One region of the Agrobacterium sp. O3.4 genome, then DNA from elsewhere that is predicted to be linked to it. Evidence: riboswitches for the same ligand, from Rfam matches in the RefSeq annotation. Region 1 holds a riboswitch; the other holds the start of a gene.
What was found. Region 1 has a riboswitch for glycine ahead of gcvT (glycine cleavage system aminomethyltransferase GcvT). Riboswitches for the same ligand answer to the same signal wherever they lie in the genome.
Positions count from the first base shown of each region.

Region 1 (14,500 bases):
TCCGTGGATATCCCACACCAATCCGGCGATGACATTGCCGAGGAGCACCGCCACACCCATCATCAGGTTAAAGACGCCGAAGGCGGTGCCCTTGAGATTTGACGGCGCCGTTTCTGCGATGAGGGTGGCGAACAGACCCTGCGACAGGCCCATATGCAGGCCCCAGAGAAGAATGCCGATCAGGAACAGCGGAATGGAGTTGGCATAAGCGAGCACGAGATAGGAGGCTGCCAGCACCACCACGCTTGAAGCGAGAATGCCCGACCGGCCGATGCGGTCTGAAAGCCGGCCGGCTGGATAGGCCGTCAGGCCGTAAACGGCATGCATGATGACCATGGTGATCGGTATCCAGGCCGGCCTGAACCCCGCCTCCTCCGATTTCAGCAACAGGAATGCCTCGCTAAACCGCGCAAAGGTCAAAAGCGACGCCCCAAGGATCACCACCCAGACCGCAGGATTGAGCTTTGCAAAATCGGCGATCCGGAACGGCTTGTCCGATTTCGTTTTCGCCGGCGCATCCGGCTCTTTCACGCCGATCATGAGGATGAAAACGGCAAGGAATGCGGGAATGACCGCGATCCAGAAAATGGCGAGAACATTTTCGCTCAGTGCAAACATCAGCGCGATCGCCGCCAGCGGCCCGATGAAACCGCCGACCGTATCAAGCGACTTTCTGAGCCCGAATGCCGCTCCCCGGATTTCGGTGGGCGTCACATCGGCAATCAGCGCGTCACGCGGTGTTCCGCGAATGCCCTTGCCGACGCGATCCACCGCCTTGGCGGCGACAATGCAGCCTAGCGAGGTGGCGAAGGGAAAAGCGAGTTGGAGATCGCCCCAAGACCATATCCGATCACCGCAAGCATCTTCCGTCGCCGCGTCCAGTCCGCGATAATCCCGGAAAATAGCTTGGTGGTGGTCGCGATGGCAACCGACAGGCCCTCGATGAAACCGACGGTGACGGCAGAAGCGCCAAGGCCCGAGACGAGATAATAGGGCAACAGCGTCTGTACCATCTCCGAGGAGATATCCATCAGCAGGCTGACGAAACCAAGGACCCAGACTGTGGGCGGTATGCGCGCCCGAACGGCCGCTGAAACCGGCGCAGAGGATGTTGTCATGAATGGCCCCCGATCCACTCTGGAATAATGGCGGCACCTGCGACATTCAACCGGTCTCGCCAATGATTTTCGCTCTCCTGCCGCCGCCTTAGGGGATGGAACGTCATCGGCATTCGGCTCTCCTGACCTATATCAGTGTGAAAAAACGACCGATGGCGCCTCCCCGCCCGTTCCTCTAGTAGCGACAACCCGCCCGGCGCTTTTGGCGGCGTGGCCAAAGGTCGCATAAGCTTGCCGCAAATTCAGCAGATTCTCTTGTCCGTATCACGCGTGTCAGAAATTGTCGGACTGGCCATAACCGCCATGGAACGTCATCAAGCTTTTGCGGGAACTTCGCAAACTTTTGCTGCTTGGCAACGTCACCGCGGCGCGATGAAAAGGCTGGCCATTTCGCGCAGACACACTAAGCTTCGGCGCCGGATACGGATTGCCGAAAATCATCAGAATTTCAGTTCAAATCATTAGGGAGAAACTATCAGATGAGCCTGCGTATCAACGACATAGCACCTGATTTCACCGCCGAGACCACCCATGGGCCGGTAAGCTTTCACGACTGGATCGGCGACGGCTGGGCGGTGCTGTTTTCGCATCCGAAGAATTTCACGCCGGTTTGCACCACGGAACTTGGCGCGATGGGCGGCCTGCAGCCGGAATTTGAAAAACGCGGCGTCAAGATCATCGGCATTTCGGTCGATCCGGTCGAAAGCCATGAGAAGTGGAAAAACGACATCCGCACCGCGACAGGTTTCAATGTCGATTATCCGCTGATCGGCGACAAGGACCTGAAGGTCGCCAAGCTCTATGACATGCTGCCGGCCGGTGCCGGCGACAGCTCCGAAGGCCGCACCCCGGCTGACAACGCCACCGTGCGTTCTGTTTTCGTCATCGGCCCCGACAAGAAGATCAAGCTGGTCCTCACCTACCCGATGACCACCGGCCGCAACTTCGAGGAAATTCTTCGCGCGATCGATTCCATCCAGCTGACGTCCAAGCACCAGGTGGCAACGCCCGCCAACTGGAAACAGGGCGAGGATGTCATTATTACCGCCGCCGTCTCCAACGAAGATGCGATTGCCCGTTTCGGCTCCTACGACACGGTTCTTCCCTATCTTCGCAAGACGAAGCAGCCCGGCTGATTTGAAATATCAATGGAGGCGATGAACCTTCATCGCCTCTCTTTTTCAGCCCCTCGCAGCGGCGACCTCTGCCAACCCTAGGGCTTTATCGTTCCACCATGATAGTCGAGCCGATAAACCTCGATATCCTCGCGATAAATCCTCTCCACCCCGGTAAAAGATCGGAATTCGCCTTCATTCGCGTCCACATAAATCAGCTCCTCAAGCTGATGGGTGAAACCACCGAGAAACCGCCCTTCCTTATAAAGCCTTGAGAGGGAGTGCTGGATGACCCTGCCCGCCATCCCGGCGTCGATCATATCCGGTCTCAGGATACGACCATAATAATTCATCGCCCATAGCGCGACGCCCTGATGCCAGACCACCTCCTGCCCGATGAAATCGGTTCCGCCGAAGTAGCTGTCGATATAGTGCCAGTCGCCTTGCCGATAGGTGAGATCATGCGATCCCTTTCGGGTAGAAATCGCGGATTTATCGCCGCCGCCGACATAGGTGGCAGACTTGGCCTGAACGATGAATTCTTCCAGCATCCGACATCTCCAAACAATAGAACATAAAGAGAACATACGGAAGTCTCGGCGTTGTCGCAAGCCCATTCCCGTGCCTTGTCAAGCCAGCATTTCGGCGACGACGGGCTTGGTAATCGCTGCATTTGCCCGTAAAAGCGTCGCAAGAATTATCTGCGAAGAGTGCCCATGTCGAAAAACCCGCAAATCTATGTCGATGCCGATGCCTGCCCGGTGAAACCGGAGATCCTCAAGGTGGCCGAGCGACATGGGTTGGAGGTGACCTTCGTCGCCAATTCCGGCCTGCGCCCCTCGCGGGATCCGATGGTGAAGAACGTCATCGTATCGGCCGGTTTCGATGCGGCTGACGACTGGATTGCTGAACATGCCAGCGAAAACGATATCGTCATCACCGCCGATGTGCCGCTGGCCGGGCGCTGTGTTGCCAAGGGCGCGCTGGTGACGGGACCGACGGGCCGTGTTTTTGACCAGGCCAATATCGGCATGGCCACGGCAATGCGTGATCTTGGCGCGCATCTGCGTGAAACCGGTGAGAGCAAGGGATATAACGCAGCTTTTTCGCCGCGCGACCGCTCCGCTTTTCTGGAGACGCTTGACCGCTTCTGCCGCCGTGTCAAAAAATGAGGCTGCAAACAGAAAGGTGCCGCCCATGACCACGGCCAAACCAAAAAGCTCCGCGACGACCGGCAGCAATGCCTTTCGCCGACATCAGCCTTTCGTCTTCGCTTTTTTCGCCGGTGCTCTTGGTCTTGGTCTGGCATTGGCCTTGGCGCCATCGCTTGCCATAGAAATCGCAGCCGTTCTTTTTTTCCTGACCTATCTGACGCTGGTTGCCTTTCGTCTGCCGGGATTGACGGCGCAGCATCTGAAGGCCCATGCCGATAGCGACGATCTGCCGGCAATCGCCATCATCGCCGTCACGCTGCTTGCGGTGGCGGTTGCCGTTGTCTCATTGTTTCAGGCGCTCAATCATACGGGCGAAACCGTATGGACCCTGCTCATCGCCTTCGCCTCGGTGATTTTCGGCTGGCTGACGATCCACACCATGACGGCCCTGCACTATGCGCATTTATACTGGCGGCCGGCCATGGTGGATGGCAAGCGCCAGCATCGCGGCGGCATGGATTTTCCGGCGACGAAGGAACCCTGCGGTTACGACTTCCTCTATTTTGCCGTGGTGATCGGCATGACGGCGCAGACATCGGATGTGGGGGTGACAACGACCGCCATGCGCAAGGTCACGCTGCTTCACTCCATCGTTTCTTTCTTTTTCAACACGGTTCTGGTGGCGGCGGCGGTGAATGCCGCTGTCTCGCTTGCGGGCTGAACCGGAAAACTTTTCTCAAAGGAATGGCTTCATGAACATCATTTCGCAAAATACGGCTTTTGACGGCATGCAGGGCGTATTTTCGCACACATCCGAAACCCTGAAGTCCGAGATGACCTTTGCGGTCTATGTGCCGCCGAAAGCGGTCCATGAGCCCTGCCCGGTTGTCTGGTATCTCTCCGGCCTCACCTGCACCCATGCCAATGTCATGGAAAAAGGCGAATATCGCCGCATGGCTTCCGAACTGGGCCTGATCATCGTCTGCCCCGATACCAGCCCGCGCGGCAATGACGTGCCGGATGAGCTGACCAACTGGCAGATGGGCAAGGGTGCCGGCTTTTACCTCGATGCCACCGAGGCACCGTGGTCTGAGCACTACCATATGTACAGCTACGTGACGGAAGAGCTGCCGGCCCTCATCGGCCAGCATTTCCGCGCGGATATGAGCCGCCAGGGCATATTCGGCCATTCGATGGGCGGCCATGGTGCGATGACCATCGCGCTCAAGAACCCCGAGCGGTTCAAGAGCTGCTCCGCCTTTGCACCGATCGTGGCGCCCTCCTCCGCCGACTGGTCCGAACCGGCGCTGGAAAAATATCTCGGTGCGGATCGGGCCGCCTGGCGTCAATATGACGCCTGCTTACTGGTTGAAGATGGCGCCCGCTTTCCCGAGTTCCTGATCGACCAGGGCAAGGCCGATAGCTTCCTCGAAAACGGCCTGCGCCCATGGTTGTTCGAAGAGGCGATCAAGGGCACGGATATCGGCCTGACATTGCGCATGCACGATCGCTATGACCATTCCTATTATTTCATCTCCACCTTCATGGACGACCACCTGAAGTGGCACGCCGAGCGGCTGAAATAAGGATGAAGACAGGGCTGGCGGCGCCCTGAGAGCGCCGCCATTTCAGGCCCGGCCGGACATCATGGGATGCGGGCAATAACCTTGATCTCGAAATCGAAACCGGCGAGCCAGTTGACACCGACGGCAGTCCAGTTCGGGTAAGGCGATTTGCTGAAAATCTCCTGTTTGACCTTCATGATGGTTCCAAACTGGTTTTCCGGGTCCGTGTGGAACGTCGTCACGTCGACTATGTCGTCAAAGGTGCAGCCTGCCGCCTCAAGCGTGGCTTTCAGGTTCTCGAAGGCGAGCCGGACCTGCTGTTCAAAGTCCGGTTCAGGCGTTCCGTCGGCACGGCTGCCAACCTGCCCGGAAACGAACAGAAGGTCACCGGAGCGAATGGCTGCGGAATAGCCATGTTCCTCGTAAAGCGCGTGCCTGTTGGCAGGGAAAATCGCTTCGCGTTCGGTCATTTTGCTTCTCTCTTTTGGGTTGAGTGGCAATGGACGGCGAAGCATTGTTTTCAAAGCTTCGAACGTCACTTCACATACGTTACGTATGCGAGATAGTGACGTACGCAACGTATGTCAATTAAGATACGCAACGTATGTGAAGCTAAGAACGCTGAGGCTCATTTTTTGAAGCAGTGGATCCACAGCAAAGGGACGAATGGCTTTCGTATGCCCACCTCGCGTCCTGTTTATGGAAAAAGCGCCGTCGCCAGTGTCGTCGGGCCGGATCGGTTCAGCCGGAATTCGCGGATCACCCGTTCAGCGACGCCATAGGCAAGTTCCTGCTCGATGGACTGATTGTCGAAGCTGACAACGGTGGCGGTGAATTTGGCCTCGGCGATCACCTCGCCGGTTGCCACGGCCGCAGCGCGGACGATCACCTTGGCCGAGGCGCGCTCCCCGAACAGGAACGGCGCGCGCGTGACGGATGTGAGACGGATGGTCAGCACAACGCGTGGTCTGGTCTCGCCACGCGCCGTCGTCCTGATAGCACTCTGTACCTGAGCATGGATGGATTGCATCAGCGCCGGTGCGACATCCGGGCGTGCGGCGACGAATGCGCCGCGCACATCGTAAAGCAACCGGTCGGCATTGGTCGCTTCCGGTTCCAGCCTGAAAGACATGAGCGTGAAACACGCCAGCAAAACAATGCCAAGGCGTTTCAGCGTGGTGTTCATGATCAGCGGCTCCCCTAACGTGAGGTAACCGCATATTCGATCATCAGGGTTAGAAAACCGTTAAGAGGCGCTCTTCAGCGACTCCAGAACATGGAGTGCCGCGCGCATATCGATGAGCCTGACGGCGCGGCGTTCCAGCGCCTCCTCATCCTCACCCCATTGTTCGGCGGTCCAGTCCTCGTCGAGATGGGCAAGCGCCCAGGTCTCCTCAAGAGTCAGCTCGCCTTCCGCCAGTGCAAGGGCCAGAATGGCGGAGCCGGTCAATGACGTCATGGTGTGAAGAGCAGCAAGTGCGATCGGCGCATCGTATTTCCGCAGCGTCACCGCGAAGGCAGCGATGGCTTCGCGCGGCTGGTCACGGTGCATGACACCTTCGACGAGAATAAAGCGGGCGCCAAGCACATTGGCGGCCCAGTCGAGCACCGGATCCCAATGGTCAGTCTGACGTTGAACCAGTGCTTCGGGATCGCCGGCGCGATAACACAGGAGATCGGAGGACGAGAAACGCAGGATGTCTTCGAAAACCGCCTGGGTGTCGCTGGCGATGCCATCAATGGCGGTGTTCACGTGCCGAGACACCGGCATGACCACCGGGTTCACCACTTCTTTCTGCGCATCCCACTCGTCGCGAAGCAGGCCTGCGAGCGCCTTCGTCGGCACGATCAGCGGCTTCTTGGCGGGCGTGCGCAGCGGCTTGCCATCAAGATGGATGGTGAAACCGCCCTCCTCCACATCAGCGACGGTCACGTCCTTGTAGAACCGCTTCGGCAAAGGCTTCTGCATCTGGATTTGCGCACGCAGGATCGGGTCGGGGTGGCTCAGGCCCTCCGAAAGGTCGTTCAGGAGATCACGCATGGCACGTCCTCATCAGTCAGGTAGAAGATTATTCAAATGTCGGCCGGAACATAGGCCGGGATTTCACGCGGGTGGCTGACGACGGCATCGGCGCCGGCCTTCCAGAGATCGTCGACCGAGGCATAACCCCAGGCAACACCGATGGCTTTTGCGCCAGCGGCTTTGGCCATCTGCATGTCATAGATCGCATCGCCGATGACGACAGTGTCGGCCGGAACCATGCCGGTTTCATGGCAGCATTCCATCACCATGGCCGGATGCGGCTTGGACGGGCAATCATCCGCCGTGCGCGAAACGATGAAGTGATCCGTAAAACCGTGGGTTTCGAGAATATGGGTCAGCCCGCGCCGACCCTTGCCGGTGACGGCGCCGATCAGCACGTCATCCCGTTTCGAAAGCGTGTCAATCAAAGGCGCGATGCCGTCGAAAAGCGGTTCGATCATGCCCGGGCGCTCCCGGATCGGGTGATAGATTTCACGATAACGCGCCGTCATCGCAAGCGCCTCGTCATCCACATGCGTCTTGCCGAGCATGCGGGCTATGGCGATATCGAGCGTCAGGCCGATGATCGCCTTGGTCTGCGAGATATCCGGACGCGGCTTTCCGAAATCGGCAAACGTGTCGGCCATCACGGCATGGATAAGGCCGGCGCTGTCCACCAGCGTGCCGTCGCAATCGAAAAGAACCAGTTTCATCTGATATCAATCTTCCCTATCGCCATCGGCCACGTCGAGGCCGAGCAGGTTCCAAGTCTGCACCATATGCGGCGGCAAAGGCGCGCTGACCCGAAGGCGGCCGCCATTAGGGTGCGGTATGTCGATATGGCGCGCATGCAGGTGCAGGCGCTTCTGGATGCCGCCCGGGAAATCCCAGTTCGGATCGTCGATGTAATATTTGGGATCGCCGATGATCGGATGTCCCATATGCAACGCATGAACGCGAAGCTGGTGGGTACGGCCGGTATAGGGTTCCATTTCCAGCCAGGCGAGGTTCTGCGCGGCTGTATCGATGACACGGTAATAGGAAATGGCGTGATCGGCCCCCTCCTCGCCGTGTTTGGCGATGCGCATGCGGTCGCCATCCATCGTCTGCTCTTTAACCAGCCAGGTGGAAATCTTGTCCTGATGTTTGCGCGGCACGCCCTTGACCAGCGCCCAGTAAGTTTTCTTGGTATCGCGCTCACGGAAGGCGGCCGTCAGCTTCTGCGCCGCACCTCTTGTGCGGGCAACCACCAGCACGCCTGACGTATCGCGGTCCAGACGGTGCACCAGACGCGGCTTTTCACCCTTCGGGCTCGTCCATGCTTCCAGAAGCCCGTCAATATGACGGTTGACGCCGGAACCGCCCTGCACGGCAATGCCGGCCGGCTTGTTGAAAACGAAAACCTTGTCGTCTTCATGCAGCAGCATGCGCGCCAGAAGTTCGGCGTCTTCCGAATGTTTGAGGTCCCTGGAGCCAATCGGGCCGGTTTTGACCTTCAGGTCGGAATCAACCGGCGGCACGCGCACCATCTGCCCCGGCTGCACCCGCGCATCCGTCTTCACCCGGCCGCCATCCACGCGCACCTGGCCGGAACGCAGCAGCTTCTGCAATTGGCCGAAACCAAGGCCCGGATAATGAATCTTGAACCAGCGATCCAGGCGCATACCGGCCTCGTCGGCCTCGACCTTGATATGCTCGATACCTGCCATGAAATTTCCAGTCTTTCTGTCTTGATCGCGCGCTCTGTTCGTCGGCGCGCCGTTTGGATCAAGCCTTTAGAACAAACTGCGGCCCAAGGCCAGCCCGGCAAAAACCGCAGCGATGGAAACCACAAGGCTTGCAAGGATGTAAACGGCCGAAAGGCCGAGCGCGCCGCGTTCGAAAAGTGTTACCGCATCAAGCGAGAATGACGAAAATGTCGTGAAGCCGCCAAGCACGCCGGTGACGAGAAACAGACGCATTTCCATCGAGGCATTCAATCGCCGCGCCACCAGTTCGACCAGAAGACCGATCAGGAACGATCCGACCACATTGACCGCCAGCGTTCCCCAGGGAAAATTCACCCCCGCCAGCCGAACGCTCCAGACGCCGACCAGATAACGAAAAACGGAACCGATTGCGCCGCCGACGGCGACAAGAGCGATATTCACCATGGGGATTATGTCTCCGGAGGAAATGGCCGGACCGGGCAGTCCGACGCAGTTTTAGACCATCATAATCGCAGGCGAAAGTCCTCTGCCCGCCGCTTGCGTCCACTAAAATACGATTAAATTGCAGCCCCGTGATTTAGCCTTCCAACAAGACGCGGATGGTATTCTCCAATTTTCAAGGGTCGCGAAGATGGCCGGAGGTTGAATGACACAGGTTCTTTCCGTTTCTGCGAATACGGCAGCCTATGCGCTGGAAGCCGTCAAGCCATCGCAGCGCGTGCCGCGCAAGAGCGAGGTCGAAGAGGCCATTCACGAACTGGCGCGCAAGGCCGAACATGGCGACGATTTCCAGCTGCGAGCCCTGATGACCGCCATCAAGCCGCCGGCGCTCACCCTCTATTTCCTCACCGCCGCCAGCCAGCGCCATGAACCGCAGGCGACGCTCGAACAGGCTGTGGAAGCCTATGAGGAAAACAACACCAAAACTCGATCTGAAAATAACAATTTAAATCAGACTGATATCTGAATATTTTAATTTTATGTCTGAATACAGGTGCGCGATCGACAGGCCTTCGGCATTCAGGCTGGCGTCAGGATGATTTTCTAAATATTTTCAACCGAATGCCGGAAAAATCACGGAGGCGACGGCCATCACGCCTTTTCCGCCACGGCGCTAGAAACGAGATACAATAATAAAAAAGCTTGCGGCTACCGGACCTGTCACGCGTTCCGGTAGCCGTTCTTTATTGATCAATTGTGCTGGTGGTCGCCGCCGTTACCCTTGGCCGCGCTGGCGGCGGAGAGTACGATCTCGACCTTGCCGGCCTTTTCGAAGATCAACGTTACCGGCACTTTGTCGCCTTCGGCAAAGGGCTTCTTCACGTCGAAGAACATCATGTGCAGGCCGCCGGGTTTCAGTTCCACGGTCTGGCCGGCGGGAATGACGATGCCGTCATCCAGCTTGCGCATCTTCATGACGTCGTTGACCATAGCCATCTCGTGGATTTCGGCACGACCGGAAGTGGAGGATTCGACGCCGATCAGCTTGTCGTCGCTGGTGCCGGCGTTCTTGATCGTCACGTAGCCGCCTCCCACTGGCTGGCCCGGCAGCATGGCCTTGGTCGCACCGCCGGAAACCTCAAGGCTGCCGGCCTTCACGACATCCATATCCATGGCGCCATGATCATGGCCGCCGGCAGCATGGGCCGCCTTTGCGGCAACGCGAATGGTTGGGGCGGGGCTTTTCAGCGAGTGCGGATCGACACCGGCTGCCGCCACCTCGTCCCAGGAAACCTTACCCTTGTCGCCACAAAGCTGCGTTACCTTGAAGGGCAGGTCCTGTCCGGCTTCGATGCCGGAGATTTTGCCCTGTACGGCGAAGGTGTCGTAAAATTCATCCGGCAGATTGCCCCCCTTCCAGCGGATTTCGACCGGGCCGCTTTTGATTTCCTTGCCGTGGTTCTTGTAGGCCTTCTGGTAGTCACCCTTGATGACTTCCAGCTCCCAGCCGGCCTTGGGCTGCGGCTTGGCGGAAATGAAGCCTTCCGGCAGCTTGATCTGCACTTCTGTCGTGGCAAGTCCGCCGTCACAGCCGTGCGGCACCTGCAGCGCGGCAACAACGGTGCTTTCCTGTTCAGCCGAGCCGTCAACGAAAGTGGCGTGGGCGAAAGCCTGCGCGGTCGAAACCGAGGCGACGAACAATGTGCAGGTGATGATTTTGGTGGTCTTCATGTCTTTTGTCCCTTCGACTGCATCCCTTAAGGGCCGTGGCAGTCGCTCCGTGCCGCCAGCAGGCGGCGATGATCCCGTAAAACGAAAAATCAGGCGGACAGGGATGGAGGCCCACGCGCTGCGGGTTTCTCAATCGTCAGGACAGAGCGGAAGCTCCAATTTGCGCTCAGGCGATTGTCGAGCCAGGAGAATTCGGTCTTCAGCCAGCCTTCGGTATCAGGTATCGGCAGAAGAATGGACGAGGCCAGCAGGCAGGCCTCGCAAAACAGCATGGCATCGCCGGAATGGGCCGGATCGTCCTTGCCATGGGAGACGTTGACGCCATCGCCGTGGCCAAGGCAGATTTCCGCAAAGGTGCCGTCCGGCAGCCGGTAGCTCTCGTCCAGAGACACCGTCGGCGCTGCGGCCAGCACGGGCTTGTGGGCAAAACCGAGCGACAACATCAAGGCCGCGCAGAAAATGCGAAGCATTCTCTCCATCCCTGTCAGTCGTCGGTTTCGATTTGCATCCATGACCTCATGCGATATCCCGCTTTCCCGTCGATTTCAAAGGGGAATTTTGCCGCATGCTTGACGTCTCGCAAGGGAACAATCGTCGCAAGGCGGCATTTCCCTGCTGGAACAATCGTTTCAGAGGAGGCAGACATGCCAGCCAAATCGAAAGCCCAGCAGAAAGCGGCGGGTGCAGCACTGGCCGCAAAACGCGGCGACATCAAGAAATCCAGTTTACAAGGTGCTTCAAAAAGCATGGAGAAGTCCATGACAGAAAAGGAACTTGAGGATTTCGCCTCGACGAAACGCAAGGGCTTGCCGGAGAAAAAATCTGACTAATATTGCCTGACATTCCGACTGTTGAACGCATCTTGCGCTGCCGATGGCGCAGATGGAGCAAGAATCTGTTCAGATGCGTCATTTGGTCCTTGCCAACAGCGGGGCTTCGAAGATAATGAGCGTCGCATCATCGTTGGGAGAAGCCGCGTCACTGCGGTGCCGAAGGAGCAACCGCCCCGGAAACTCTCAGGCAAAAGGACCAGCGGTGACGACGGAACTCTGGAGAGAAGCCACCTTGATCTAAAGGACGGCTCGCCGAAGGGATAACAATCTCAGGCGACAAGGACAGAGGGGGCTCTTGAACCGGTGCGTTTGCGCCATGACCTGAGCCCGCGCGATATTTCGCGCAACCCTGGAGGCGTCCTTGGACGATACCGCCGAGCTTAAAACCACGCCGCTCCATTCCCTGCATGTTTCGCTCGGTGCCCGCATGGTGCCGTTTGCCGGTTACGACATGCCGGTGCAATATCCGGCCGGTGTGCTGAAGGAACACCTTCAGACGCGCACCTCCGCCGGTCTGTTCGACGTCTCCCATATGGGACAGGTGATTGTGAAGGCTAAGTCCGGCGACAATGCCGATGCCGCACGCGCGCTTGAGACGCTTGTGCCGGTCGATATTCTTGGCCTCAAGGAAGGCCGCCAGCGTTATGGCTTCTTCACCGACGACAACGGCCACATCCTCGATGACCTGATGGTCACCAATCGCGGCGACCATCTTTTCGTCGTCGTCAATGCGGCCTGCAAGGACGCCGATGTTGCTCATATGAAGGCGCATCTTTCCGACGCCTGCGATATCACCCTTCTTGACGACCGGGCGCTGATCGCGCTGCAGGGACCACGCGCCGAAGAGGTGCTGGCGGAACTGTGGGCTGGCGTGTCCGAAATGAAGTTCATGGATGTGCAGGAAGTGCCGCTGCATGACGTGCCCTGCATCGTTTCCCGTTCCGGCTATTCCGGTGAGGACGGTTTTGAAATCTCCGTACCCGCCGGCAAGGCGGAGGAAATCGCCAAAGCCCTGCTCGAACATCCCGATTGCGAAGCCATCGGGCTTGGCGCGCGCGACAGTCTGCGTCTCGAAGCCGGCCTTTGTCTTTATGGCAACGACATCGATACCACGACGTCACCCATCGAAGCCTCGCTTGAATGGGCAATCCAGAAGGCGCGCCGCGCCGGTGGTGATCGCGAAGGCGGTTTTCCGGGGGCGGAGCGCATTCTCGGCGAACTCAAGGATGGCACCTCGCGCCGCCGCGTCGGTCTGAAGCCCGAGGGCAAGGCGCCGGTGCGTGGCCATTCGAAGCTTTTCGCGGATGCCGAAGGCAAGACGGAGATCGGCGAAGTCACCTCTGGCGGTTTTGGCCCTTCGGTCGAAGGCCCTGTTGCCATGGGGTATGTGCCCGTGTCCTACGCGACACCCGGCACGGCGATCTTCGCCGAAGTGCGTGGCAAATACCTGCCCGTTGCCGTCGCTGCCCTGCCCTTCATCAAGCCCACCTATAAACGATAATTTCATCCCATCTCCGGAGAGAACACGATGCTGAAATTTACCGCAGAACACGAATGGCTGAAGTTCGAAGGCGATATCGCCACCGTCGGCATTACCAGCCACGCCGCTGAACAGCTCGGCGATCTCGTCTTCGTCGAACTGCCGGAAGTGGGCGCAACCTTTGCCAAGGATGGCGATGCTGCAACCGTTGAATCCGTCAAGGCTGCCTCCGACGTCTATTGTCCACTGGATGGCGAAGTGGTCGAAATCAACCAGGCGATCGTTGACGATCCCTCGCTGGTCAATTCCGATCCGCAGGGTGCCGGCTGGTTCTTCAAGCTGAAGCTTTCCAACGTGGCGGATGCCGATACGCTGCTCGACGAAGCAGCCTACAAGGAGCTGATCGCGTAATGACGACGCCCACCGAATTCCATTTCACCGACTATCAGCCCTATGATTTCGCCAACCGGCGTCACATCGGGCCGTCGCCGTCGGAAATGGCAGAGATGTTGAAGGTCGTCGGCTATAAGAGCCTCGACGCGCTCATCGACGCCACCGTTCCCGCCTCCATCCGCCAGAAGGTGCCGCTCACCTGGGGTGCGGCGCTGACCGAACGCGAGGCGCTGGATCGTCTTCGCGAGACGGCCAACAAGAACCAGGTCCTGACCTCGCTGATCGGCCAGGGCTATTATGGCACCATCACGCCGCCGGTCATCCAGCGCAACATTCTGGAAAACCCGGCCTGGTACACGGCCTATACGCCCTACCAGCCGGAAATCAGCCAAGGCCGCCTTGAGGCGCTGCTGAACTACCAGACCATGGTCTGCGATCTCACCGGCCTTGATGTCGCCAATGCATCACTGCTCGATGAAGCGACTGCCGCTGCCGAAGCCATGGCCATGTGCCAGCGCGTCGCCAAGTCCAAGGCGACCGCTTTCTTCGTGGACGCCAATTGCCATCCGCAGACCATCGCGCTGATCGAGACCCGCGCGGCCCCGCTCGGCTGGAAGGTGATTATCGGCAATCCCTTCACCGATCTCGATCCGGTCGACGTGTTCGGCGCGATCTTCCAGTATCCCGGCACCCACGGTCATGTCAGCGATTTCTCCGGCCTGATTTCCCGTCTGCACCAGACAGGCGCGATTGCCGCCGTCGCCGCCGATCTTCTGGCGCTGACGCTTCTGAAATCTCCCGGCGAAATGGGCGCAGACATCGCCATCGGCACCTCGCAGCGTTTCGGCGTTCCGGTCGGTTATGGTGGTCCGCATGCGGCTTACATGGCCGTCAAGGACGCGCATAAGCGCTCCATGCCCGGCCGTCTGGTCGGCGTT
Region 1 is NZ_JALPZP010000001.1:1,150,458-1,164,957, forward strand. It holds partial or broken gene M0412_RS05540 (MFS transporter) at 1-1,118, opposite strand, end outside; gene M0412_RS05545 (peroxiredoxin) at 1,598-2,254, shown strand; gene M0412_RS05550 (DUF5680 domain-containing protein) at 2,332-2,784, opposite strand; gene M0412_RS05555 (YaiI/YqxD family protein) at 2,950-3,405, shown strand; gene M0412_RS05560 (DUF1345 domain-containing protein) at 3,431-4,108, shown strand; gene fghA (S-formylglutathione hydrolase) at 4,140-4,973, shown strand; gene M0412_RS05570 (RidA family protein) at 5,033-5,422, opposite strand; gene M0412_RS05575 (hypothetical protein) at 5,650-6,138, opposite strand; gene M0412_RS05580 (ATP12 family chaperone protein) at 6,199-6,993, opposite strand; gene M0412_RS05585 (HAD family hydrolase) at 7,026-7,688, opposite strand; gene M0412_RS05590 (RluA family pseudouridine synthase) at 7,695-8,684, opposite strand; gene crcB (fluoride efflux transporter CrcB) at 8,751-9,128, opposite strand; gene M0412_RS05600 (hypothetical protein) at 9,331-9,651, shown strand; gene M0412_RS05605 (copper chaperone PCu(A)C) at 9,876-10,856, opposite strand; gene M0412_RS05610 (hypothetical protein) at 10,946-11,326, opposite strand; gene M0412_RS05615 (DUF3008 family protein) at 11,501-11,686, shown strand; glycine riboswitch at 11,811-11,898, shown strand; gene gcvT (glycine cleavage system aminomethyltransferase GcvT) at 12,051-13,190, shown strand; gene gcvH (glycine cleavage system protein GcvH) at 13,218-13,580, shown strand; gene gcvP (aminomethyl-transferring glycine dehydrogenase) at 13,580-14,500, shown strand, end outside.

Region 2 (14,500 bases), on a different contig from region 1:
CGTCAACGATACAAATGCACTGCGGAACCGAGATTTCCGCGGCTTTCGAAACCGCCGCAGCCAAAGCGTCCAACGCACCTGCGTGCGATAGGACAAGTGCTTCGAGATAGGAATCGGTCATCATATTCTCCTAGGGGTTAGTATCCTGCGGTCGCATCGACACGATTCCGTAAGGGTTCGCCACGCAGGTCCCTGCCAATGTTGTCAGCGAAGATCGAAAGGCAACGGTCGACGTATCCGTCGGCGTCGTCACAGGAAATATGCGGGAAGATGATCAGGTTGGGTACATCCCACAGCTGACTGTCGGCCGACAGGGGTTCCTCGTCGAAGACGTCCAGCGCAGCACCGCTCAGACGGCCATCGACGAGCGCCCTGATGAGGGGCCCCGTATCGACGAGAGGACCTCGCGCGATGTTGAACAAAGACGCGCCTGGTTTCATCAGGGCCAGTTGCTTTTCACCGATGAGCCCCTTGGTCGAGGCAGTGAGAGGGCAGCTGACGACAAGGCAGTCGGCCAGGGTAAGCGCCTGGTCAAGATCTGCGACGGTGAATACCTCATCGGCCGATGGACTGGTCTTACCTGAACGGGTGACTGCTACAATCCGCGGGCCGAACGGGCGCAAACGGTCCGCAATCGCGGTGCCGAGCGCTCCAAAACCTACGAAGACTATGGTCTTCGTATCGATCCCCGTCGCGAGGCGATTGTCCCAGCGATGGAGCCGCTGATTTTGAATGTGTCGCGGCACGCCCTCGCACAACATGAGAACGGTCATTAAGCCGAAAGCGCCGCCCTTCTTCGCGTGTACGCCGCTGCTGTTTGTCAGGACCGCTCCGTTCGGAAGCCAGTCGAGCGGCATATACTTCTCGACGCCAGCACTTGTGCAATGAACCACACGCAGGCGCTTGCCGTGGACTTTGAGGCGCGCGGTATCGAATCCGGAGCCGACGAAATAGTCTGCGGCTTCTAGCGCCTGGTAGTCGGGAAATTGAGCGTTGAATGATCGCACTTCTGCAAATCCCGCTACCGCTCCTAAAGCCTTGAGAACAGCGGGTTCCGAGACGAAGTAGGGGGACCCGGGCGGCACGGCGTTTTCCACGTATACGGAAAAATCACGCATAATCAATCCTTTAAGGTTATTTGTTATGTAGATGCAATTTGTGTGCCAATTTAATAATTTCCGATACGAAGGACTTGCGCAAGATCCAAACATGTGAGTACCCTAAGGGTGTTCGAAGGCCGTGCAGGAGAGATGGCACCGACGCCACGCCGAAGGAGCAACCCCCCAGGAAACTCTCAGGCAACCAAGACTGCACAGTTTGAACGATCTGGAGAGAGGCGCTCGCGTCCACCGAAGGGGACCCCCGTGGGGAAAAGCTCTCAGGTAAAAAGACAGATTGGGGGCTATGGGGCTGGCGAAGCCCCGGCACCAACTGTTGGAGACAAAAGTGCCCCATATCGCTGTATTAGGCGCCGGTATTACCGGCGTGACAACTGCTTACGCGCTTTCACGCCGCGGTTTCGACGTTACCGTTATCGACCGCAATCGTTATCCCGCGATGGAGACCTCGTTTGCCAATGGCGGACAGCTTTCTGCAAGCAATGCTGAGGTCTGGAATCATTGGTCTACGGTCTTGAAAGGCATCAAATGGATGCTCAAAAGCGACGCGCCGCTTCTCATGAACCCTACCCCGAGCTGGCACAAATATTCCTGGATGGGGGAATTTGTGGGGGGCATAGGCGGATATCGCACCAATACGATCGAGACTACGCGGCTCGCAATCGCTGCGCGTCAGCACATGTTCGAAATAGCCGATCGCGAGAAGATTGAGTTCGACCTCGAAAAGCGGGGCATCCTCCATGTCTACTATGACAAACCGAGCTTTGATTATGCCGGCAAGGTGAACGCGATGCTGACCGAGGGCGGCCTGGACCGGAGATCCGTATCGCAAGAGGAAATCAAGGCGATCGAACCCGCGTTGGTCGGTAATTTCTACGGCGGCTTCTTTACGCCGTCGGATTCCACAGGAGACATCCACAAATTCACGCGCGGCCTTGCCAAGGCATGTATGAAACGCGGCGTGAATTTCCTTTTCGACACGGAAATCCAACGGGTAGAATCCGGAGAAAGCACGACTGTTTACTGGAAGCCTGCCGAAAACCCTGGAAGCTCAAGCAACGTCCTGACGGCTGACGGCGTGGTTGTATGTGCTGGCGTCGGCAGCAGGAAAATCGCTGGGATGCTCGGCGATCGAATAAATGTCTATCCGGTAAAAGGCTACTCGATCACGGTTCATCTCGATGACGAGCGAAGCCAGAACGGCGCTCCCTGGGTCAGCCTACTCGACGACCGGGCAAAGATCGTCACGAGCCGTCTTGGAAACGACCGGTTCCGAGTCGCCGGTACGGCGGAGTTCAACGGTATCAATCGCGATATTAGACATGATCGCATCAAACCCTTGGTAGATTGGGTGCGCACGCTCTTTCCAGAGGCCTCGACATCCCGCGTCGTGCCTTGGGCGGGCCTTCGCCCCATGATGCCGAACATGATGCCACGGATAAAAAAGGGCTGCCGTCCCAACGTTTTCTACAACACCGGACACGGTCATCTTGGTTGGACGCTGTCAGCGGCGACGGCGGAACTCGTTGCGGAATTGGTTCAGCAGACGCCGACCTCCAGCGGTCGCAGGACAGCTTGAACAAACCGGGGCCTGGCGTATGTCGGGCCCCGTTATTTCGTCCGTAAGACTGTCTCAAGACTAAGCGCTCTCAATATTGAAACTCAAACCTGAGACCGCACTGGAAAAGTGAGACTCGTCAGGTTTGTTCGTTAACGTACTGATTCCGCAGCTATTTCCAGCGTGGCATATCGCTTGCTCATGAATATGCGAGGATCGGACAGGCCGATCTCAATTCTAGAGGAGATACCAAATGGACCTCGGTCTATTTATGATGCCCCTGCACGATCAGCGGCGCAACTTCACTGAACTCCTGAAACAGGATCGTGAAGCAGTGATCCTCGCCGACCGTCTCGGCTTCTCGGAAGTTTGGGTTGGCGAGCACATTAGCTGCTCCTGCGAACCGATTGCCGACCCGCTTCAATTTTTCGGTACGCTGATCCATGCGACGAAGCAGATCAAGTTCGCCACGGGGGTCCTGAACCTACCGCAGCACCATCCGGCACGTCTCGCCGGCCAGATCGCACAATTCGACCATCTCTCGGAAGGCCGTTTCATCATGGGCGTTGGCCCGGGCGGTCTCGTGACCGATATGGAACTGTTCGGCACGCAGGAAAAGAACCGCGCCGAAATGACCACCGAATCCATCAAGATCATGCACCAGATCTGGTCGCAGAACCCGCCCTACAACATCAAGGGCAAATACTGGGACGTGGTTATCGAGAATACGCTCATTCCCAGCCTCGGTTTCGGTCCGATGCTTAAGCCGTATCAGCAGCCGTTCCCCGAGCTGGCGATCTCGGTGATGAGCCCATCTTCAAGCAGCGCGCGCCAGGCGGGCGAAAACGGCTGGAGCATCGTCTCTGCCAACTTTACCCCGGTCGCCAACGTCAAAACCCATTGGGAACAGTACGTCGTGGGCTGCGAAAAGGCCGGCCGTCGCCCTGACCGCAACAAGTGGCGTATCGCACGTTCGCTGCTCGTGACCGACAGCGATCAGGAAGCGGCCGACTACCTCGCCGAGGGCACGTCTTCCTACCGCTGGTACTACGAGTACATCGTGGAAGATATGAAGGCGTTCAAGCTCCTCGGCGTGCTCAAGCCTTCGATGAACACGTTGGACAGCGACATCACGGTGCAGAACTGCCTCGACTGGATGGTGCTCTCGGGCTCTCCGAAAACAGTTCTCGACAAGCTCGTTGCCTTCGTCGACGAAGTTGGCGGTCCGTTTGGCTCTCTCATGATGACCCAGAAGGACTGGGACCGCCCCGCCATCCACAAGCGCTCCATGGAACTCCTCTCGACCGACGTCATGCCAAAGCTGCGTCAACACGTGGGCACGCTCGCTGCAGCCGAGTAACGCGTCCTGCAGTCCAGCCACGCGGCCCGGGCCGCGTGGCCACTAATAAGAAAATTTCACGGGAATATTCACTCTTCACCTATTCGAACTGGGAGCCCTGTTATGAAGCATGAAGACCACAACAAGAAAGAAATCACGTCCGCCCGAACCGCAGATCTTTTTAACGAGGTAATGCTCGCCCGCCGCAGCTTCATGCTGGGTACGGCTGCCATTGCAGCCGGTGCCACGCTTGGAGCCTGGGTACCCCAGGCACGTGCCGCCGTCGGTGGCAACCTCGAAGTGATGGCCTGGGAAGGCTATACGCTCGAGACCGAGACCGCGGAATGGCGCAAGGCTAACAACATCACCATGCGCGCTGCCATCATGAGCAACCAAGATGACGTCACCGCAAAGATCGTCGGAAGCAACGCCGTTCGCCTCGACCTCGCCGAGTACTCCAACGGCTACAACGCGATCTACAATGAGCTGGGTGTCCTTACGGAGCTGGATGTCTCCAAGATCCCCAACTACAATAAGGACGACATCTACGCCCCGTTCTACGAGGGTGACATGTGGTACTGGGATGGCAAGAACTGGGCCATGCCTTGGGTCTGGGGTCTGGACACGATCGTCGTCAATCCGGAACTGACCGGCTTCGAAGTGAAAAGCTACGAGGACCTCCTCCGTCCGGAACTCACCGGGAAACTTGCGTTTCTCGACAATCCGCTCACCGTTTGGCCCCAGATCGCGAAGGTCACCGGCTACGGAGAAAAGTTCCCGAACTTGACGAAGGACGAGCTTGGCGATTGCTTCGAGAAGCTAAAGCCCTACCGCGATCAGACGAAGGTTTTCGCCTCGTCGAACGGCGACGTCATCTCGCTTTTCGCCTCCGGTGAAATCGCCGCATGCTTCTGTGTCTGGAGCGCCGTTCCGCTCGAAACGGCCAAACAGAACGTCAAGACGGTTGCGGTCTACCCGAAGGAGGGCGCAGCCGTTTGGGCGGACGCTTGGTTTATTCCCAAGACCGCCGAGAACATCGAGACCGCCCACGCCTTCATCAATGAGGCACTTGAGCCGGAAATCCAGGCATCCATTTCGAAGACCGCCGTCGCAGCAGCTGTTTCCAAAAAGGCGCCCGCCTTGATGGACGCGGGTACGAAAGCTCTTTTCGACTACGACAACTTCGACCAACAGTTCAAGACGATGAAGGTGTACGGTCAACCGCCGCGGACCTCTACAGAGTTCGCGACATACGACGACTGGCTGCAGGTCTGGGCCGACTTCCGCGCGGGCTTTTGATGTCCCGGGCCAGCGGGACAATTACCGCTGGCCCGCTCATCAGTGCGCTATGATATCTTTCTTACATAACAGGATGTACGCTCATGGCGACTGCCGCTGACTACGTCGAGAAGCACAATGCGGTCACCCCGCGATCGTCCGGGTTCAGCCTCGCGCCGGGTTTCGCACTCGCAGGTCTGCCGTTCGGATTTCTGCTCGTTTTCTTCATCTTACCGGTGGTCCTCCTATTCGTGACGAGCTTTTTCACGGCTCGTTCCTTTGTGATCGAACCCGTTTGGAATCTCGACAACTATGCCAGGATTTTGTCTGCGGCTGGCTTCTGGCAAGCGACTTGGGTCGGAATGAAGAACGGCTTCTTCACCGCGACTTTCTCCGTGATCCTCAGCTTTCCGGTGGCTTACTTCCTTGTCTACAGGACCAGAAGCAACATCATCATGTATCTGGTGCTGCTGTCCTGGTTTTCCAGCTATCTGGTCCGCGTCTATGCTTGGCGGACGATTCTCGGCACAAACGGCGTGATCAACTCGCTGCTCATGGGTAGCGGGATAATTTCGCAGCCGCTCGAGGTCATCCTCTTCAGCCCGTTTGCGTCGGTCCTGACGCTGATCCACATCATGCTGCCGTTCTCTCTCCTCATACTCGTCGCGTCCCTACGCGACGTCAAACAGGACTACTTGGATGCTGCTCGCGATCTCGGCGCCACGAAGGCTGGGGTGTTCGTGAAGGTCATCATGCCCATGGCTTACAAAGGGATCGTCGGCTCGTTCATGTTCACGTTTATCCTTGCCGCTGGCGACTACATCACTCCGCAGCTACTTGGCGGCAGAGACGGTGTAACCAGCGGTCTCCTCATTGCCAATCAGTTCCGCAGCGCCGGAAACTGGCCGCTGGGATCAGCCATGGCCTTCACGCTCTTGGCAACCTTCATCGGCGTCTACATCGTGTTCACTATGACGCTGAAGATTCTAAAGCTCGCGCCTGGCCGGCGCTATCACGGGTGATCGATATGCTACGGGCTTATCTCTCTGCTTACCTATTCTTCCTGTTCGCCCCGATCGCGATCATCATCCTGTTCAGCTTTCACGCGAGTCCCGCCCTGACATTCCCCCTGCAGGGGCTTAGTCTGCGGTGGTACGAACTACTGGTTTCGAAGCCTGACTTCGTGGCATCGCTTCTCAACAGTCTAAAGGTAGGGTTCTTTACCGCCGCCGTGACCACGATACTAGGAACGATGGCGGCCTTAGCGCTCATCCGGATGAGGCGTAACCACAAATCCGCATTCGAGTGGCTGAATTTCGCCCCGATCGGTCTACCGGGTCTCTTTATTGGTATCGCGCTCGTAACGCTGTTTGCTCAGATCGGGCTCGCGCGGTCGCTCATTACGGTCACGATCGCTCACGTTCTCTGCACACTGCCGTTCTTCGTGGAGACTATGCGCTCGCGCGTCAACTATTTCGACCAGTCGCTGGAAGAAGCTGCTCGCGATCTCGGAGCCTCGCAGTTCCAGACCTTCCGAATGGTGACCATTCCAATCCTCGCGCCCACCATTGCCGGAGCGGCCATCCTCTCGTTCGCCCTTTCGTTCGACGAGTTCATTGTCACGGTTTTCGTGAGCGGCAATGACACGACGCTTCCGCTTTACATCTGGTCGATGATGCGGCGCACCGTCGATCCCTCGATCAATGCTGCCAGCGTTATCGCGTTGGCACTTTCAATTGCCGTTCTGGCAGCGGGCGGTTTCACTCTCTGGCTTCAAAGAAAACGAGCTGTCGCCGCGCGCGACACGAATGAATAAGGGGATCGTCATGTCTCAGAACATTGTCGAGTTGAACAATATCACCAAGTCCTTCGGCATCTTTACAGCTTTAGAAAACATAAACCTGACCGTAAAAAAGGGGGAAATCCTCACCTTGCTTGGGCCGAGCGGCTGCGGAAAGTCGACCCTCATGAGGATCGTTGCGGGTTTCGAGGACGCGACATCTGGCGACGTTGTGATTTCCGGACGAGATGTAACGCGAGTGCCGCCCGAGAAACGGCCAGTCAACATGGTTTTCCAGCGCTACGCGCTTTTCCCCCACCTTGATGTCTTCGACAACGTCGCTTTTGGCCTTCGCCTGAAAGGCGTTCCCAAGTCGCAGGTGAACGACCAGGTGACGGCCATGTTGAAGCTGGTACAGCTCGAGGAGTTCTCCAGCAGGTGGATCGGCGAGATAAGCGGTGGTCAAGCCCAGCGCGTGGCGTTGGCGCGTGCGCTGGTGAACAAGCCCTCGGTTCTCTTGCTTGATGAACCTCTTGCGGCGCTCGACCTCAAGATTCGCCATCACATGCTCGACGAGCTCAAGCGTATTCACACCGAAACCGGGACTACGTTCATCTACGTTACGCACGACCAGGATGAGGCGATGATCCTGTCGGACCGCGTAGTGCTCATGAACAAGGGTACCATCGAGCAAATCGGAACGCCGGACGAGATGTATGGCGCGCCCAAGACGTTGTTCTGCGCGAAGTTCTTCGGGGACACCAATCTTCTCGATGGGAAGGTCAAGTCGTCGGACGCGTCCGGCGCTCTGGTCGAACTGCCAATCGGGGCCGCGCAGGTTGCAGCGAGCAGCCTGCGCGCGGGCACACCCGTGCACGTCTCTATCCGGCCGGAGGCGATCAGCATCGCCGCATCCGACGGGCATTCCGAAACGGTGAACCGGGTGGAAGGCAATGTGGAAGATGTCGTCTTCATCGGCAGCCGGGTTGTGTACAAGGTCCGTCACGAGACGGGGGCACTACTGAAATGTCAGGAGCATCGCGCAGCAGCCGGAATTCGTTTCGGCGTCGGTAGCCCGGTGTCCTTGCGTTGGGACCCGGCGTCGGTCGTCGTTCTCGCGAGCTGAAGCAGAAATTTATAGGATCTCAAAATGTACGATTATATTGTCGTCGGTGGCGGCTCGGCGGGTTGTACTATCGCGTCACGGCTTAGCGAAGACTTTGACAGCAAGGTTTTGCTTCTCGAGCAGGGCGACCGCGACTGGAGCCCTTATATTCATCTTCCGGTGACGTATTATAAGACTTCGAAGAGTAACATGCTCACCCGCTACAAGCTCGAACCGCAGCATCATCAGGGCGGGGTTACTCCCGAGTTTGTGCAGGGGCGGGTTCTGGGTGGCGGAAGCTCTGTCAACGCAATGGTCTACATGCGCGGAATTCCCAGCGACTACAATCAGTGGGAAGCCGACGGCTGCACGGGCTGGGGCTACGACGACGTGCTTCCGTATTTCAAGAAGGCGGAAAGCAACGAGCGATTTTCCGGAGATGTCCACGGGACCGAAGGTCCGCTCAGTGTATCCGACCAACGCCACACGCATTACCTCACGAAGGCATGGGTGCGGGCGGCACAGGAACTAGGCATCAACTTCAATCCCGACTTCAACTCTGGTGACCAGGCCGGTGTCGGTTTCTACCAGGTCACGATGAAGGACGGACTCCGTTGCAGCGCCGCTGCGGCGTACCTCAAGCCCGCGCGCAAGCGTAAAAACCTCACGGTTCAAACCAAGACCAAGGCCCTCCGGATCATTATCGAGAACAACCGCGCCGTCGGCGTCGAGTACTTTCATAAAGGTCAGGTGACGCGGGCGATGGCCTCACAGGAGGTAGTGGTATGCTCCGGTGCCATTGGTTCGCCACATCTGTTGCTTCTTTCGGGCATTGGCCCAGCCGATCATCTCAAGGAGATCGGCGTTGACGTGAAGCATGACCTTCCGGGTGTCGGCCAGAACCTTCAGGACCATTTCGACATGTTCCTGATCTACGAGTTGACGGGTGCTCATAGCTACGACAAATACAAAAAACTACGCTGGCAGGCCTGGGCGGGGCTGCAATACGCCTTGTTCCGGAACGGTCCCGTCACGTCAAACGTCTGCGAAGGGGGGCTTTGCTGGTACGGAGCGGAAGACGACAAGCTGCCGACCCTCCAGTACCACTTCCTGCCGGGAGCGGGCGTCGAAGAAGGGTCCGACTCCACTCCGAGTGGCAACGGATGCACGACGAACGTCTACCAGTCGCGTCCTCGGTCGCGGGGCTTCGTCAAGCTCCGCAGCGCTGATCCGAACGTCTTTCCGGCTGTCGATCCCCGCTACTGCGCCGAGGAGTATGATGTGGAATGCCTCGCGGAAGGTGTTCGCATCGGCCAGGAAATCCTCCAGCAAAGGTCACTTTCTAAGTACGTGTCACACCCGTTCCGCCCTGGAGGCATTCTGAAGACGAAGGCCGAGCGTATGGAGTTCGTCCGAGCAACGGGGCAAGGCGCTCTTCACCCATCGGGCGCGTGCAAGATGGGGACTGATGACATGGCCGTCGTAGACACCCAGCTCCGAGTTCGCGGCATCGAGGGGCTGCGCGTTGCAGACACTTCGATCCTCCCCCGCGTTCCGTCTGGAAACCTGAACGCGCCGGCGATCATGGTGGGTGAGCGGGCAGCGGATTTCATCCGTGGCAACAAGTTTTCGGCCGCTTGAGAGCTGGAGTTTGGTCATGGACTTGCTGGCAGCAGTTCGCTCAGATGTTGAGCGGGAGTTCTCGTGGTGGCAGAAGGACGTCCGCAGTCTTTTCGGTACGCCAAGGCAACCGCCGCTGACATCGAGGATGGACGTCGATGTCGCCATCGTTGGAGGCGGTTTTACTGGCCTCTGGACGGCGCTCATATTGAAAGAGCGAAATCCTCAGCTTCGGGTCGCCATCCTCGACGCATATCGATGCGGCGATGGGGCGAGCTCTCGAAATGGGGGCAACGTCCATGGATACTGGGGGGCGCTCCCTACCCTTTTACCGATCTTCGGCGCCGACAAGAGCATCGAAGCTGCGCGTCTGGGTACCGTGGCTCAGGGTCGTCTTCGAAAATTCGCCACGGCACATAGACGGGACGTATGGTGGGTCGAAGAGGGGTATCTACGCGTCGCCACCTCGCCCGCTCAGGTAAAGAAAATCCGCGAGTTTGTCCGCACCGCACGAGACCTGGGCTTGGGTGACACTCTCCGTCAATTGCCGCAAGGGGAACTCAGAGAACTCTGTAACTCGCCGAGGTTCCTAGAAGGGCTGTTGTTTACAGAAGGCGCAACGGTAAACCCGGGACGATTGGTCCATGAGTTGCGTCAGGCTGCGTTGGACGCAGGAATATCGATTTTCGAGAATTCCCCCGTACGGCGTGTCCAAAAGGGATCCGTGAATTTCGTTGAAACGGACCGCGGTGCAGTGACCGCGCGCGATGTTGTACTCGCCACGTATACTGGAACGATGGGACTGAGCCCGGTTGCCAAGTCAACCACGCTTTTCTCCAGCTTTCCAGTGATGTCTGATCCCGATCCCGAATATTTAGAAAGCATCAATTATCGAAAGGCGCGCGGGCTCGCGGACCTCCGCATGTTCACGCACTATTTCCGACGGACGAACGACGGGCGGGTTCTTATGGGATCGGGTTCTGGACCGCTTGAATGGGGAAGCGCGCACAACTCGGAGAAGTTACGCAATGACGGGGCAAGCGCTCGACGGGCAGCTATCGGGCTCCAACGGTTCTTTCCCGGTATGAGTGGCGGCGTGGCCACGAGTTGGGGATATCCGATTGAAGTCACTTCGGACCGCCTCCCCTATTTCGGCACGTTGCAGGGAAGCCGGATCCACTACGGTTCCGGTTACTCGGGGCATGGCGTCAATGCCACGGTTATCGCCGGGGAATGCCTTTCGTCCCTCATCTTGAACCAGAAAGACGAATGGACGACGTCGGCTTTCTGCTCGCGAAATCGGATGACCTTCCCGATCGAGCCATTCCGCTTTGTGGGCGGCACGATGGTGCGCGATGCCATCGTCCGTTGTGAAGACGCCGAGGACGCTGGTCGCCGCCAGCCGCTTATCGCCCAAGCGATCTCGAACTTGCCACGCGTCATGGGAATGCGTGTCGGGACCCGTTGATACAGAATTGGAGAGCACTATGACCATTCACCGCTTTGAACCCAACGGCAAACGTCTGAGCCACGTGCTCGTCCACAATGGCATTGCGTATGTCACCGGGCAGGTCCCGACTGACCGCTCCCAGGGTATCGAAGGGCAGACCCTGCAGTTGCTAGACCGGATCGACCACCTGCTCGGTGTTGCTGGCACCGACAAGTCGAAGATACTCTTTGCCCAGATCTGGCTCCGGAACATCAAGCGCGACTTTGCGCCGATGAATGCACTCTGGGAATCCTGGATACCGGAAGACGCGCTTCCTGCCCGGGCTACGGTCGAGTCCAATCTCGCCGCCGACGAAATATTGATCGAGATCGCGCTTCAGGCTGCCGTTTGAAATTGGCGCTGCTGGCCGCGAGGCCAGCGCCGCACCTCACGGATCCTCGTGCTCACCGAGAACCAGGCCATGCTGCTTGAGTTTTCGGTAGAACGTGGCCCTGCTGATACCGAGTGCTTCCATGCACGCTATGGGATCGCGGCCAAACCGTTCCATGGCAGTTGCGAGCGCGACCTTCTCGGCTTCGGCCGCCGCCGCCTTGTACGGCGTCATTTGCCGCTTTCGTCCGGCTAGCGGCGACGTCGGACGTCGTACTCGCACTTCCCTCACTTCTCCGGACGAAGTGACCGCTGTGGGCATTGACGAAGGCGGGGGAACGGCCGAGACGGGAGTGGGCACAAGCATCAGGTCGTTCGGTTCTATCAGGCCGCGGGTGGCCAGCTTGGCCGCGCGCGTGAGGACGTTGCGCAACTCGCGAATATTACCTGGCCAGGAGTGGGCCAGCAAAATCTTCATAGCGCGGTCCGATAACGAAATCTCGACATCCTCGGAAAACTGTTCCATCAAATTGCCGATGATTGTTTCGAGGTCTTCTCGATCACGCAGCGCGGGCAATGTCACTATGGTCCCTGCGAGGCGATAGAAGAGGTCCTGTCGGAATGTGCCCGCAGCAACCTTCGAGTTAAGATCCTGGTGGGTCGCTGCGACAACCTGGACATCGACGGTGCGCGCACGGCCGGAGCCCAGCGGCATGACCTCCTGAGTTTCAAGGAACCGCAGGAGTCGTGTCTGCAGAGGGAGCGGCATATCCCCAATTTCATCGAGGAAAAGTGTACCCTTATCCGCTTCTACAATCCGCCCGACATTTCCCTCCTTGCTTGCCCCGGTGAACGCGCCGCCGCTGTATCCGAAAAGCTCGCTATCTATGAGCGTCTCCGGGACAGCGGAGCAGTTGAACGCAACGAAGGGGCCCGTAGCCCGTTCGCTCTCGTAGTGCAGGGCACGGGTAAGCGTGTCTTTTCCAACCCCCGTTTCGCCGAGGAGCAGCATGTGCAGCCCGCTGCCGAATACCTTCCTCAGGACATCGATGTTCCGCTTCATATTGCGGTCGTTGCCCGCACACTCGGCTAGCGAGGTAATCTTCTTCCCGAGCTTCGGCTTAGCAATCTTGGTTGTCGCGCCGGCGGCAAGCGACGTGATCGAAGCCGGCAGAACCGATAGCGGTCGCCTGAGGTTCACGTCGATGACCTTTCCGCTACCCAGCGGCCGGAGTTCGCGTAGATTGTCGCACAGATAGTCGAGCGGGGGATTTCCTTTGATCTTTTCAAAAACGGCCCAGAGCGTTCGCGTTCCGATCGCAGATTCCTCCAGCTTGAAGAGGCGTCTGGCATTCCGTGTCGCGCCTACGATACGGCAGTCGCTGTCGACGGCGAAGATGGTCGGCGATCGTTGTTCGGTACTGACAGCTAGTGTGTAGTATTTCCGGAACGCGTTCCGAAAATATGTGGTCTCGAGCCGATCCGCAGTGATCTGGGCGACGCCAAATACCACACGATGCGCCAACTGGGGTACGCCCGGATTGTACGTCGAAAGGTTGACGACGCCGAGTATGTTGCCGTCCGGCCCAAAGAAGGGAGCTGTCGCGCACGCTTGACCGGTTAGATCGGCATAAAAGTGATCCGAGAGGTAGACCGCGGTCGGTTCTAAATTTTTTAGCGCCGTCCCAATACCGTTTGTACCGCCGACCTCCTCACTCCACACCGCGCCGATCCGGTCCGTGCTGCAATAGAACGCGGCATCTCTGCTGCGACGCTCAGATATAATCACTCCGTTGCGGTTGGCTATGTGGGCACTGTAGCCACCGCCCTCGATCATCATCAACGTTGCTTCGAGCTCGTTTGTCGCCAGTGCCACGTCCGCGTCGAAAGTGTCCTGCTCTTCGCGCAGCTCTCTATTGGTGAGATCGACCAGTTTGGGGCGCGAGGGATCCAGCTTGTAGTCCTGAAGACAGCGCGCCCACGAGGCCGTCCGCCACTCGCCTCTTCCGGCAGTCGTCAGCACAGCCTCCTCAATCACACGGAAGTGATCGTCTGGTCCAAGCATTTTGGTGTTCCCTTATTTGCTCGAATTAGTGATCCAAAATTGCGTCAAGTCAAGGACGAGAGTACGTCCTTGTGCGTCTCATGTTTGAGACAAAATTGAGACGTTTGAGCGGGAGGTCATCTAAGCTCCAAGTTGCCTTGTAATTCAGCCGGTTAGGTGAGTGGCACGCGGCTTGCTCCTCCAAGGTAGGCCCAATGGCACTGCGAAAAGGAGACTTACATGGCTTATCCGAATACCAAACTGTACATTGGCGGAGAGTGGAGCGACGCCTCCGGGGGCAAGACGCTGGATGTCGTAAACCCGATCAACGGAGAGGTAATCGGAAACGTAGCCCACGCATCGCGGACGGATCTCGAAAGAGCGGTCCAGGCCGTCGCCTCGGGGTTTAAAACGTGGAGCGCCACGTCTGCTTTCGAACGTTATAAGGTCATCCGCCGCGCGGCATCCCTGCTCCGTGATCGTCTCGAGGACGCCGCCCGTCTTCTGACCACGGACGAAGGAAAGCCACTTTCCGAATCGCGTCTAGAAGTAAACTCCTGCGCGGACCTGCTTGACTGGTTCGCAGAAGAAGGCCGCCGGACATATGGTCGGGTCATCCCTTCTCGTGGCGTTAGCATCCAGCAGTATGCGGTCAAGGACCCGGTTGGCCCGGCTGTAGGTTTCACCCCGTGGAACTTTCCGATGAGCCAAATCGTCCGGAAACTTGGCCCCGCGATCTCGGCAGGCTGCTCGATCATCATAAAGGGTCCGGAAGAAGCTCCTGCCGCACCGGCGGTACTTTTCCAGTGCCTCCACGACGCGGGTGTTCCCGCAGGTGT
Region 2 is NZ_JALPZP010000011.1:24,758-39,257, forward strand. It holds gene M0412_RS25800 (heme-binding protein) at 1-121, opposite strand, end outside; gene M0412_RS25805 (D-2-hydroxyacid dehydrogenase) at 138-1,118, opposite strand; glycine riboswitch at 1,233-1,321, shown strand; gene M0412_RS25810 (D-amino acid dehydrogenase) at 1,447-2,697, shown strand; gene M0412_RS25815 (LLM class flavin-dependent oxidoreductase) at 2,930-4,036, shown strand; gene M0412_RS25820 (PotD/PotF family extracellular solute-binding protein) at 4,139-5,314, shown strand; gene M0412_RS25825 (ABC transporter permease) at 5,398-6,315, shown strand; gene M0412_RS25830 (ABC transporter permease) at 6,321-7,109, shown strand; gene M0412_RS25835 (ABC transporter ATP-binding protein) at 7,120-8,199, shown strand; gene M0412_RS25840 (GMC family oxidoreductase) at 8,224-9,819, shown strand; gene M0412_RS25845 (FAD-binding oxidoreductase) at 9,836-11,266, shown strand; gene M0412_RS25850 (RidA family protein) at 11,286-11,639, shown strand; gene M0412_RS25855 (sigma-54-dependent Fis family transcriptional regulator) at 11,676-13,682, opposite strand; gene M0412_RS25860 (NAD-dependent succinate-semialdehyde dehydrogenase) at 13,902-14,500, shown strand, end outside.
Region 2: it holds a riboswitch for glycine, as region 1 does, so the genes downstream of both, M0412_RS25810 (D-amino acid dehydrogenase) here and gcvT (glycine cleavage system aminomethyltransferase GcvT) in region 1, are expected to answer to the same signal.